Linked DNA regions of Luteolibacter flavescens. The protein of the gene in region 1 interacts with the protein of each later gene in a pairwise test. Links are inferred from orthologs where the notes say so. Each region holds a gene or a part of one and is shown in the gene's direction. Other genes may lie near its edges.

Region 1 (6,218 bases):
CCGCCATCTCAAGCGAGCGCGACAAGGCCCGCGCCTCGGACTCATAGAGCCGCCCCTTCGTGGCGAGCAGATGCCCGAATCCGAAGGTCTCCAACGCGATAAGCCCCACCACCAGCGGCAGCAGCGCGGCGATGGCCAGGGCCAACGCGATCTTCGCGCGGAGTCCGAGGGGCGGAAGTCTCACAGTAGGCATCTAATGCCCGGTCCGGGCGAATGGCCAGCAGCTTTTGAGTCGTCGCCACCACTGCGCCTTGCCTCTATATAAGAGGACGCCCTGGGCTCCCGGTGGAATTCGACTTTCCCCCGCTCGGTCCGGCGCCCAGACTGGCCGCCACCCAAAGATGCCCGGAGCACCCGTCAACATCATCTGCATGAAGTGGGGGACGCGATACCCGTCCCGCTACGTCAATATCCTCTACCGCTCGATCGGCCGCCATCTACGGCGTCCCTTCCGCTTCGTGTGCCTCACGGACAATATCGACGGCCTCGTGGAGGGCATCGAGACCCACCCCTTTCCTGAAAACCCGGGCGTCACGCAGGCCCGCTGGCCGAATGTCTTCCTGAAGCTCGTGATGACACGCGACGGCTTCGCGGGTCTGGAAGGCCCCACTCTCTTCCTCGATCTCGACCTCGTCATCCTGGACGACATCGACTGCTTCTTCGACTACAAGCCGGGGAAGAACTGCATCATCCACAACTGGATCGAGCGCCGGAAGCAGATCTTCCGCAAGCGCCCGGACATCGGGAATTCGTCGATCTTCCGCTTCGAGGCCGGCCAGTCGCAGTACATCTACGATACATTCCTCCGCGAGATGGACCGAGCGCAGGACCGCTCGATCTTCCAGACCGAGCAGGCATTCCTCACCTACGCCATGAAGGAGCGCTACTGGTGGCCGGAGGAATGGGTGCGCAGCTTCAAGTACAACTGCCGCCCCGCCTTCCCGCTGAATCTCTTCGTCCCGCCGCAGAAGCCGAAGGGCGCGAAGATCCTCGTCTTTCACGGCAAGCCCGACCCGCCGGATGCCGCAGACGGCGTCACCACCGGCAAGATCCACCACAAGGTGCTCCCCGCCCCGTGGGTGGCGGAGCATTGGAAGGAGTAGCCCTTCCCTCTGCCCGCCCCCAAATTCCCTCCCCTTTGTTTTGGATCGCCCAGGCCATGACCTCCCTTGAAGCCCTCGTCGCGCTCAACCAACTCCCAAAGATCGGCCCGATCCGGGTCCGCCGCCTCCTAGAACGCTTCGACTCCGCCGAGGCCATCCTTTCCGCGACGAAGGACCGGCTGATACAGGTCGATGAAATCGGCGAACAGACGGCAAACATTCTCGTGAAGTGGCAGGACCACGCCGACCCGGTGAAGGAGATCGGCGAGGTGAAGCAACGCGGCCTGTCCATCATCACGCCGGAGGATGCCGTCTTCCCGCCCTCGCTCAGGCAGGCCTACGACGCGCCGCTGCTGCTCTACGTGTGGGGAAAGCTGGAGGAGCGCGACCGCCACGCGATAGGCGTGGTGGGCACCCGGCGCATCACCCACTACGGGCGCGAGGCGACGAAGAAGCTCTCCTACCAGCTCGCACACGCCGGCTTCACCATCATCTCCGGCCTCGCTCGCGGGGTGGACACCGTGGCCCACGAGGGAGCGATCGCAGCAGGCGGACGCACGGTCGCGGTGCTTGGTTCGGGCTTGGCCCAGCTCTTCCCGGCGGAGAATCTGGGACTGGCGGAGAAGATCGCCTCCGGTCACGGCGCGGTGCTCAGTGAATTCCCGCTACACACCCCTCCTGACAAGCAGACCTTCCCTCAGCGGAACCGCATCGTCGCCGCGTGGTCGGAGGCCCTGCTGGTGACGGAGTGCCCGCTGCGCTCCGGCTCGCTGATCACCGCGAATCTCGCCAGCGACTACGGCAGGCAGGTCTATGCCGTGCCCGGGCCGATCAATGCGCCGACCTCCATGGGCTGCAACAAGCTGATCCGCGACGGTGCCACGCTGGTGATGGACGCCGGGGACATCGTCGAGGATCTCGGCGAGCTGCCTTTCGCGCGGCAATCATCGCTTCCGGAAAAGGACAGCCACGCCGTGCCGGAACTCCCTCCCGAGGAGGCCAAGGTCTTCTCCGCGCTCGGCGAGGGCGAATCCGGCGTGGACCGCCTGATCGAGCGCACCGGCCTCCCCGCCCAGACTGTCTCAGCCACGCTGATGAAGCTGGAGATGCGAAGGCTGGTCCGGGCCCTGCCGGGATTCAGGTATGTGAAGCGGTGAAATGTGAGCGAGGGGGACCGGAACAGGCCCACAATATTCCATCCCCTACGGGGATTGCCCGGCTCTTTCAGGAAAGCCCTTGCCAAGTTGGCCCCGGCACGTCTAGTGCGTCGCCGACGTCCGACCCGCTTATTTCATGGGAAAAATCCTCATCATTGCCGAGAAGCCATCCGTCATGACCGACCTGAGCAAGGCTCTGGCCAAGGCTTTGGGGAAGTTTGAAAAGGAGGGATCGGGCCGTGATTCGTGGTTCGAAAATGACAATGCGATCATCACCTCGGCGGTCGGCCACCTCGTCGAGCTGCGCATGCCGACGGGCCCGAATGGCAAGAAGCTGCCTTGGAAATTCGACGTCCTGCCGGCGATCCCGGAACGCTTCGAGCTCGATCCGATCCCGGATTCCGAGGCCCGCCTGAAGCAGGTCCTGAAGCTGGCGAAGCGCAAGGACGTGGACCAGATCGTGAACGCCTGCGACGCCGGCCGCGAGGGGGAACTGATCTTCCGCTACATCATGGACATCGGCGGGATCCAGAAGCCGGTGAAGCGCCTCTGGATGCAGTCGATGACCAACCAGGCAATCATCGACGCCTGGGAAAAACTCCGCTCCGACGAGGAAATGCGCCCGCTGGCCGATGCCGCGAAGTGCCGCTCCGAGTCCGACTGGCTGGTCGGCCTGAATGCGACCCGCGCGCTCACCTGCTTCCGCTCCCGCCACGGCGGCTTCAATATCACCGCCGCCGGTCGCGTGCAGACGCCGACGCTGGCCATTCTCGCCGCCCGCGAGGCGGAGATCCAGGCCTTCAAGCCGAGCCCCTATTATGAAGTGCACGCCACCTTCGGCGTCGCCGCCGGGGACTATCTCGGCAAGTGGATCGACGAGGCATTCAAGCGCAACGAGGCGAACCCGCACGGCCGTGCCGAGCGGATCTGGGATCAGGAGGCAGCCGAGGCGGTCAAGGCGCGTTGCGACGGCAAGACCGGCACCGTCTCCGAGGAAAAGAAGGCGCAGTCGCAGATCGCCCCGCAGCTCTACGACCTCACCTCCCTGCAGCGCGAGGCGCCCTTCACCGCGAAGGGCACGCTGGCCATCGCCCAGGCGCTGTATGAAAAGCATAAGATGATCACCTACCCCCGTACCGACTCCCGCTACCTGCCGGAGGACTACGGGGACACCGTGCGCGAAACCCTGCGCGACATCGCCAACTCCGACCTCGGCGTGGCAGACTACGCCAAGGCGGTGCTCGATGGCAAACAGGAGGCGGGTCCCCGCTTTCACAAGTCGAAGCGCGTCTTCGACTCGAAGAAGGTCTCGGACCACTTTGCCATCATCCCGACCGGCAAGTTCGTGAAGCTCAGCGACACGGAGGAGAAGCTCTACGACATGATCGTGAAGCGCTTCATCGCCGTCTTCTTCCCAAGCGCGGAATTCGAGCAGACGACCCGCCTGACCCGCATCACGACCGGCGACGTCACGGACACCTTCAAGACGGAAGGCCGCGTGCTGGTGAAGCCCGGCTGGCTGGAAGTCTATGGACGCCGCCCGGGCGTGGCCTCCGGCAAGGACGAGCTGACGCAGGTCGCCGCAGGTGAAAAAGCCCCGGTGAAGGAAATCGAGGTCCACCACGAGCAGACCAAGCCCCCGGCGCGCTTCAATGAATCCACCCTGCTCTCCGCCATGGAAGGCGCGGGCAAGCTGGTGGATGACGAGGCACTGGCCGAGGCGATGTCCGAGCGTGGCCTGGGCACACCCGCCACCCGCGCGGCGATCATCGAAGGCCTCATCGCCCAGAAATACATCGTCCGCGACGGCCGCGACCTCCACGTCACGCCGAACGGGATGCGCCTCATCCACATCCTCAATGAGATGAAGATCGCCGGCCTCACCTCCCCCACCATGACCGGCGAGTGGGAGTACAAGCTGCGCCAGATGGAGCAGGGCCAGCTCCAGCGGAAGGCCTTCATGCAGGAGATCGAGGACTACACGAAGGACATCGTGGTCCGCGCGAAATCCCTCGCCACCGAGATCAAGAACCGCGCTTTCCCCGACCTCCAGGCGACCTGCCCGAAGTGCGGAACGGAAGGCCTGAAGCAGACCGACGACACCTACGAGTGCCGGACCCCGGACTGCGGCTTCAAGGCGAAGAAGCACATCGCCGGCCGTGCCCTCTCCGAGGACGAGGCCCGCGAACTCTTCAGCAAGCGCCTGGTGGGCCCTCTGGAGGGCTTCAAGAGCAAGTTCAACAAGCCCTTCGACGCCGCCCTCGAACTGGACGACAAATTCAAGATCAACTTCGTCTTCGGCGACAAGGACGAGCCCGATGTGGAGCTGACCGATGACCTCGTCGTCGGAACCGCCCCCCTCGCCGATGGCCGACAGGTGAAGGTGTACGGCACCGAGAAGGCCTACCTCATCCCCGAGCTGAAAACGAAGAAGGACCCTGACGGCGTCCGCATCGGGAAAACCATTCTCCAGAAGGAGCTGCCGCTCGACCAGGTCTTCAAGATGCTGGCCGAGGGCAAGACCGACCTGATCAAGGGCTTCGTCTCGAACAAAACGAAGCGCGGCTTCGATGCCTTCCTGACTTTCTCCACCGCTGACGGGAAAGTGGGCTTCGAATTCCCGCCCCGCGCCCCGAAGGCACCCAAGGCCGCGAAATAATTTGTCATCGCGAGGCCGGAATCCCGGAATCACTGTGCCTTTTTCCGAGGGAGCTCGGGAAAGGCTTTTCGTGCCCCGAAATCGGGTCCGCCCCACGCGTTCGCGTAATGGCGTAAGCGCTTGATTTGCCCGGATTTGCCGAAATTGGGAGGTATAAGCGCCGTGCATTATTCAACCCGATTGATGCCGCCGATTTTGAAACTCTCAGGGACACCATAAGTTTTACATGGTTAAAAGACCCCCTTGTGATCAGCAAAACCGGAAAATTAATACATCTTAATAAAATGGCAAGGAACCCTTATTCTAAAAGGGATTCCAAACCTTGATCTCCGTGAATTCACGAATATTTGGTCATCCCCATCATCTGCATTGTCAGTTTTTCCCCCTCATAAAAACTTCTTGCCAGATAAAGCATTCCGCCGTTCACTGCCGCCGTCCCCGCGGGACACCCCAGCACGCCGAAGGTTTCCCCCGACCGAAAGCGATGGAACATACGGACCGAGCAAAGGAATCCCCCACCCGAGCAAGGTCCCGAGACACCGGTTGCCGAAGAATCCCCCGATCCCGGCCTCCGACTTTCCCCCCGAAGTGTGTGTCGTGACGTGTCAGCCGCCCGGCGGGTCATCTCCCCGATCCGCCGGGCGGACTGCTCGCCGCAAAAGGCCGAAAAGCCAGCCGCCCTGCTCCGGGCGGCTTTTTCGTAATGAGGGCACAGACCTTGCGCGTGGGAGTGATCCGGTCTTTCCTCCGGCCCGATGGTCCGTTTCACGCTTTTTGGCATCCCCGTAGAAATCCAGCCTTGGTTCTGGCTCACGATCGCCCTGCTGAGCGGGGCTCTTTTCAACCCCGACCCCGCCGGAATACAGTACGGGCTGATCTTCATCCTGGCGGCCACCGTTTCGATTCTGGTCCACGAGCTCGGCCACGCACTGACGGGCCGGCGCCTCGGCGGCGGCTACCCGAAGATCGTTCTCTGGGCGATGGGTGGGCTCGCCTACAACGAGGGCGGGCGCTTCACGAAGAGCGGGCGCTTCTGGATGATCGCCGCTGGGCCGGGAGCTGGCTTCATCCTCGGCGGACTCGTGTTCCTGATCATGGTGGCTGTCTTCGGCCTCAGCGATGCCGCGAATCTGGCGGGCTGGTCCTTGATCGGCATGAAGCCCACACTCTCCGCCGAGTCGCTTGAGTTCGCTCTGAACCGGGAGCCTCTGATGTCCCTTTTCCGCAGCATGCTGTGGATCAATTTCTGGTGGGGCGTGATGAACCTGCTGCCGGTCCTCCCGCTCGATGGCGGGCAGA
Region 2 (5,915 bases), on another replicon or contig:
TCTGCTCCTACTACCGCACCGCCGGTGACGAGTCGAAGGCCGTGAAGCTGGAGAAGCGCTACGAGCGCCTGCTCCGTGCCGCCGAGCGCGGGGCGCTGTGATGGGCCCCGCTGGCGGGCTGCCCGCGGCTACCGGAGGACCGGCGGCCAGTGGGCCGCTTCCCAGATCGCGGCGGTCAGGGCGGTGAAAATGGCGTCGAGCTTCTTCGGGCGCAGTTTCTTCCCCGCCTGCTTCTCCGTGAACATCAGCATGTCCGCCGCCGACTCGCAGAGCGCGGGCTGGCGGGTCTCGGCGAAGATCCGGTCGAGGTAGTCGGCCAGTGTCTCGTCATCGCTGCCGCTTTTGATCCAGCTTTCGTAGCGGGCGAGCATGCGTTCCGGATCGGGCTCGTAGCCGGGAGGTTGGTCCGGGTGGAGGGCTCCCAGTGCCGCCAGCGCGGTGCTTTGCAGGATGGCCAGCTCGTGGTCGTTCAGCTTTTCGCTCAGGTCGTTGAAGGCATCGAGGATGTCGGCAAGCCGGACTTCCAGACGATTCCACAGGGCCTCGTCGCCGGTGGCGGCCTGCAGCCGTCTGTTGAGTTCTTCGCCTTCCAGCATTTCCTGCGAGGGCGGCGGATCGAGCGGGATCTCATCGTCCCAATCCGGATCCTCGCTCTCTTCCAGCACGCCGAGCGGTGGGGGCGGGAAGATCAGCTCCTCGAGGCGGAGTTCGGCGAGCAGCAGGTTGAAGTCGATGTCCATTCCCGCCGTCCTGCGCAGCCGGTCGCCGGAGCGGATCACTTCCTTCAGCAGGCTGGTCAGCCGGGGCCGCAGCGCGGGGTCGTTGGCCGCTTCGCGCGGGGACTTTCCGTCCAGCGCGGGCTGCGGGTGATCGGTCAGGATTTCCCCCGAGTAGTCCCATTCGTCGCCGTTCGGACGGAGGGAGTCCGGGACCACGTCGAGGTCGTATCGATCCGCGGGATTCCGCCTCGCGTTTGCGATGGCGCGGAACGCTTCCTCAAGCAGCGGCATGTGTTCCATCAGCCAGAGATCGCGGCCATCCTCCTCCGGGGCACCGAGATGAGCGAGCAGCATGGCGAAGGCGTCCGCCGGTTCCACCACGCCGGTGGAGGGCATCGGGGCCGTATCGGGACACATCCGGAGCCCGGTAGGAATCTCGTAGGCCCAAGCGAGCTCGACGTCGAAGCGCCCCATCCGCGCGGCACATTCCTCGTCGATCACGTGAAACGGAGGCAGCTCCGGGCGGAGCAGATCGATGGCCACGCAGGTCTGGTGGTCGAGCACTTCCCGGAATTCCAGCAGGACTGGGCGGAGCGTTCCGTAGTAGCGGAGCATGACGGCTTCGTCGTTCTTCCAGTCCGCGGCAAAGCCGTCCGCCTTCCACTTCGCCAGCCGGCCCTCGCCGATCAGGTGCCAGCCCAGCAGTGATTGCGCGGTGAAGTCATCGCACTCGCTGAGGAAGTTGGTCAGCTCGCGGACCTTCGACGGCGGCAGGTCGGCCATCAGCCTCTTGCTGAGCTGGCTGAGGATCTTGGCTTCGAGATCAAAGAATTGCTCGCGGTGGTCGGCGCTGCCGAAGGGATTGAACAGGCAGGTCACCGGGCAGGGGATGGCGCTGTTCCGCCCCTGACCGCATTCTTCCGGCGTGATCGTGCGTCCTTGCGCCGGGCACTCCCGTTGTTTTTTCCGTTTCGCCTCTCCCATGGGTCCAGATTGCGAATGGCACGGGGCTTGGTCGATGCGAAACCCGTTTGCGGCTGACGGAGATGGGGGCTTGAGTGGCACGCGGGTCGCTGATTAAGGTCCGCAACCCTAATGCGCGCTCCTCCCGCCGACTGGATCCTCCGCGGCGACCCTTTCCACTCGAATGGAAACGGTCGGGGACGCGCATTTCCAGCGATTCTGGAGCATCTGATCCGCCAGCGGGGCCTGCCCGCGGGTGACGATCTCGAGAGTTTCCTGCGTCCGAAGCTGCGCGATCTGGCCGATCCCTTCGAGGTCACCGAGATGCGGCCCGCCGTGGAACGCATCCTGAAGGCCGTGGACCGGAAGGAAAAGGTCTGCATCTACGGCGACTATGACGTGGATGGCGTGACCTCGGTCGCCGTGATGCGCCGCACGCTGCACGCCTACGGGCTGGAGCCGCGGCACTTCATCCCGCGCCGCAGCAGCGAGGGCTACGGACTGAGCTGCGCCGCGCTCGCGCGCTGCATGGTCGAGGGGCCGAAGCCCGACCTGCTGATCGCCGTCGATTGTGGCACCGTTTCCCTCGATGAAGTCGCGGCCCTGCGCTCCGACGGCGTCGATGTCATCGTGGTGGACCACCACGAGCCGAGCCCGCGCGGTCGGCCGGACGTGGTCGCGCTGGTGAATCCGAAGTGCGGCAGCGGCCCGACCTATCTCTGCGCTGCCGGGGTGTGCTTCAAGCTGGCTCATGCCATGCTCAAGGAGCGCCCGACGCCGAATTTCGATCTCAAGGAACTGCTTGAGCTGGTGGCAGTCGCGACCATCGCGGACATCGTGCCGATGGTCGGGGAAAACCGCCTGCTGGTCCGCCACGGGCTGAAACGCCTGCCGCTGACGCTGAATCCCGGACTTCAAGCGCTGCAGGAAGTCTCCGGCATGAATGGCAAGGCGACATCGATGGACGTCGGTTTCCGGATCGGCCCGCGCCTGAATGCCGCGGGCCGCATGGACGTGCCGGAGGATGCGCTGGCGACCCTCTTGACGGACTGCAAGCGGCTCGCCCGGACGCTGGCCGAGAAGCTCGACGAGTACAACAAACGCCGGCAGACGCATGAGAACCAGATCCGCCGCGAGGCGATGGAGATGCTCATGGCGACCTTTGACCCCGTGCGCGACCCGGTTATCGTGCTCGGCTCGCGGACCTGGCACCCCGGTGTGGTGGGCATTGTCGCATCCCGCCTGATGCGGCAGTTTCACAAGCCGACTTTTGTGGTGGCCATTGATGCCGAGGGAGTTGGGAAGGGTAGTGGGCGCAGTATCGAGGGCGTCTCGCTGGTCCAGGCGATCAATGCCTGCCGCGGTCACCTGCTCGCTGGTGGCGGGCACGACATGGCGGCCGGGCTTTCCATCACCGAGGGGAGCATGGATGCCTTCCGCTCGGATTTCGCCGACTTCGTGCTGAGCAATACCGTCCCCGAACAGCGCCAGCCGAAGCTGTGCGTGGATGCGGAGATTTCCTTCGACCAGCTCTCGCTGGAATTCCTGGCCGACTACGAGCTGCTCCAGCCTTTCGGAAACGGGAATCCGCAGCCGATTTTTATGGCCCGCAGCGTCCATCTCAGCCGCCCGCCGGTCCACATGAAGAACCAGCACCTGCGGCTGAACCTTCGCCAAGGCTACCACGAGCAGGATGCCGTCTTCTTCGGCGGCGGCGAGGTCGCCCTGCCCGATCCGCCGTGGGACATCGCTTTCACGATCGACCGGAATTGCTTTCGTGGCCGGACGACGCTGCAAATCATCATCCAGGACGTCCGCGCAGCCCGCTGAGGATCAGCGGGATTTAAGGTCATCTGATACCTGATTTGGCTCACGTCGTGAACCTCGCCACCTGCGGCCGCACCAGACGCTCGTAGTCACTCCACGACATGCGGATCAGCTCGGTGTGGGAGCCGGCGTTGAAAGCGATTTCTGCTTCCGCGGCCAGGTCCGGGGAGACGTAGGTGGACATGTCGTAGAGATTTCCGAAGGGCGGCATGGCACCCGGTTCGCAGTCCGGGAAGCGGCGCTTGAATTCGTGCTCATGCGCGATCTTCACGTCGTCGGTTGCGGTCAGGTCGTGCAGGTCCTCCAGCTTCAGGCGGCGGTTTGATGGCAGCACTGCCATCGCGAGCGCGCCATCGATCAGGATGATCACGGTCTTCGCCAGCAGGCTGCCTGGCACGTGGGCGCTGCGCGCCACCTCGGTGGCGGTGTAGGCCGGGGAATGGGTGATGGTGATGTATTTGATGTTCCTCGAGTCGAGGTAGGCTTTGAGCTTCTTCGATAGCATGGCTGAACCCTCGCTTTCCATGGGCCGGGCACATCGCGTCTCGCGGTCCGGCGGGTTGATAGAGCTAGGCACCGTGCAGGGGTGCCGCGGGGACCGGGGAGAAATCCGACCGGTCGCTATTGAGATTGCTAACAGTCTAACCCGGCTCCGGCGGGGGTCAAATGACCGGGTAAAATCCAGGAAAAAGCCCGTACCGGGATCCGGAGCGGGCACGGTGGAAAAGGGGTGAGCCGGTCGATTCTTTACGAAACGTCATGAACCATTTCTGGCTTTATGACCCTCATTCCGACTCGTTTTTCCCGCCGATTGCCAAAACGTCATCCCGTTCTTGCCTCGCGTGCCCGTTCCGGGTTCCGCTGGCGGTGCCGATGAAGGAAACGCTGGCCGAGCTGGAGCGTTGGGGCGCCGACGTGATTTTCGGCCGCGCCAAGGGCTTCCGTGCCAGCATGATGCGGCTCGCCATGAGCGCGCTGTCCGGCGTTTACCGCGGCCTCGTCCAGACCCGGCTGCTCATCTACCGGCGACGGTGGAAGCAGCAGCACCACCTGGGCACCCTGGTGGTCAGCATCGGAAATCTGACCGTCGGCGGCACGGGCAAGACCCCCGTGGTCGAGCTGCTCGCCCGCACCCTGCGCGACGAGGGCCGCCGCGTCGCCATCCTCAGCCGCGGCTACAAGAGCCGCCGCCTGAAGACCCCGCAAAATTGGAAGGACAAGGACGGCAACAAGATGCCGGCGGAGAAGATGCCAAAGGTGGTCTCCACCGGTCGTGCGCTCCTGCTCGACTCGAAATTCGCCGGCGACGAGCCCTTCATGCTCGCGCGGAATCTCAATGGCGTGGCGGTGGTGGTGGACAAGGACCGCGTGAAGGGCGGCCGCTTCGCCGTGGGCCAGCTCGGTGCGGACACGCTGGTGCTGGATGACGGGCTGCAGTACCTCCACCTCTCGCACGGCATCGATATCGTGCTGGTGGATCGCACCGCGCCCTTCGGAACCGGGGCCATCCTGCCGCGAGGCACGCTGCGCGAGCCGCCGCGGAATCTCTGCCGCGCCAGCTACATCTTTCTCACGAAGTGCGACGGCACCTCGAATGAAGCGCTCATCGAGCGCCTCCGCCGCCACAACCGCGTCGCGCCGATCATCGAGTGCACGCACGGGCCGCGCTATCTCGAGGAGGTCTTCACCGGCGAGCGACAGCCGCTTGATTTCCTGAAGGACAAGTGGACCGCGGCCATCAGCGGCATCGCGGTGCCGGAGGGCTTCGAGCGGAGCTTGGAAAAGCTCGGCGCCCGCGTGGAGATCCGCCGCCGCTTCTCCGATCACCATCGCTTTTCGCGAAAGGAGATCGACAAGTTCATGCAGCGCTGCATCGAGCGCGACATGGAGGTGGTGGTCACCACGGAGAAGGATGCGGTGCGTTTCCCCCGGCCGAAGGAGGCCACCGTGCCGGTCTATTTCCTCCGCATCGAGGTCGAGATCCTGAAGGGTCACGATGCGTGGTGCGACCTCATCGCGCGGCTCTGCCATCCCGGCGCGCCGGGCGATCCGGTGCTGAGGCATCGGGATGCCTACGCGATGTGATCAGTCGCGCGCGGGTGTGATGCTCACCTCGATGCTCTTGCTTGCCGGGGTATTGCTGCCCTCTGCCACATGGCCCACGGGGACGAGCACGTTTGCCTCGGGGAAGTAGGCGGCGGCGAGGCCGCGCGGCATGTCGTAGGGGATCGCGCGGAAGCCCCGCAGGTGGCGCTCGCCATCGCTCCAGTGGCTGGTCACGTCGATGCGGTGGCCGGGCTGCACGCCGAGCTCGGTGAGGTCCTGCGGATTGATGAAGACGAGATCGCGCATGCCGGAGATGCCCCGGTAGCGATCGTTGAGGCCATACACCGTGGTGTTGAATTG

Evidence for each region.
Region 2: the proteins of OKA04_RS02625 (region 1) and recJ interact in binary tests that used the Escherichia coli proteins (3 or more experiments, as listed by UniProt). The link is inferred for Luteolibacter flavescens from one-to-one orthologs.

What each region holds. Positions count from the first base shown.
Region 1 is NZ_JAPDDS010000001.1:627,339-633,556, forward strand. Bases 2,016-5,157 are described here. They hold OKA04_RS02625 (DNA topoisomerase III), read left to right. Parts: upstream 2,016-2,396; coding sequence 2,397-4,919; downstream 4,920-5,157. Other genes in these bases: dprA (DNA-processing protein DprA), read left to right, coding at 2,016-2,260. In the rest of the region: OKA04_RS02610 (SpoIIE family protein phosphatase), read right to left, coding at 1-184; OKA04_RS02615 (hypothetical protein), read left to right, coding at 372-1,103; more of dprA, read left to right, coding at 1,160-2,015; OKA04_RS02630 (M50 family metallopeptidase), read left to right, coding at 5,675-6,218.
Region 2 is NZ_JAPDDS010000018.1:20,683-26,597, forward strand. What follows is about bases 1,325-4,163. They hold recJ (single-stranded-DNA-specific exonuclease RecJ), read left to right. Parts: upstream 1,325-1,814; coding sequence 1,815-3,512; downstream 3,513-4,163. Other genes in these bases: OKA04_RS22220 (hypothetical protein), read right to left, coding at 1,325-1,598; OKA04_RS22230 (aminoacyl-tRNA deacylase), read right to left, coding at 3,553-4,014. Also shown: OKA04_RS22215 (hypothetical protein), read left to right, coding at 1-101; more of OKA04_RS22220, read right to left, coding at 129-1,324; lpxK (tetraacyldisaccharide 4'-kinase), read left to right, coding at 4,383-5,594; OKA04_RS22240 (FdhF/YdeP family oxidoreductase), read right to left, coding at 5,595-5,915. UniProt on the Escherichia coli protein: Single-stranded-DNA-specific exonuclease.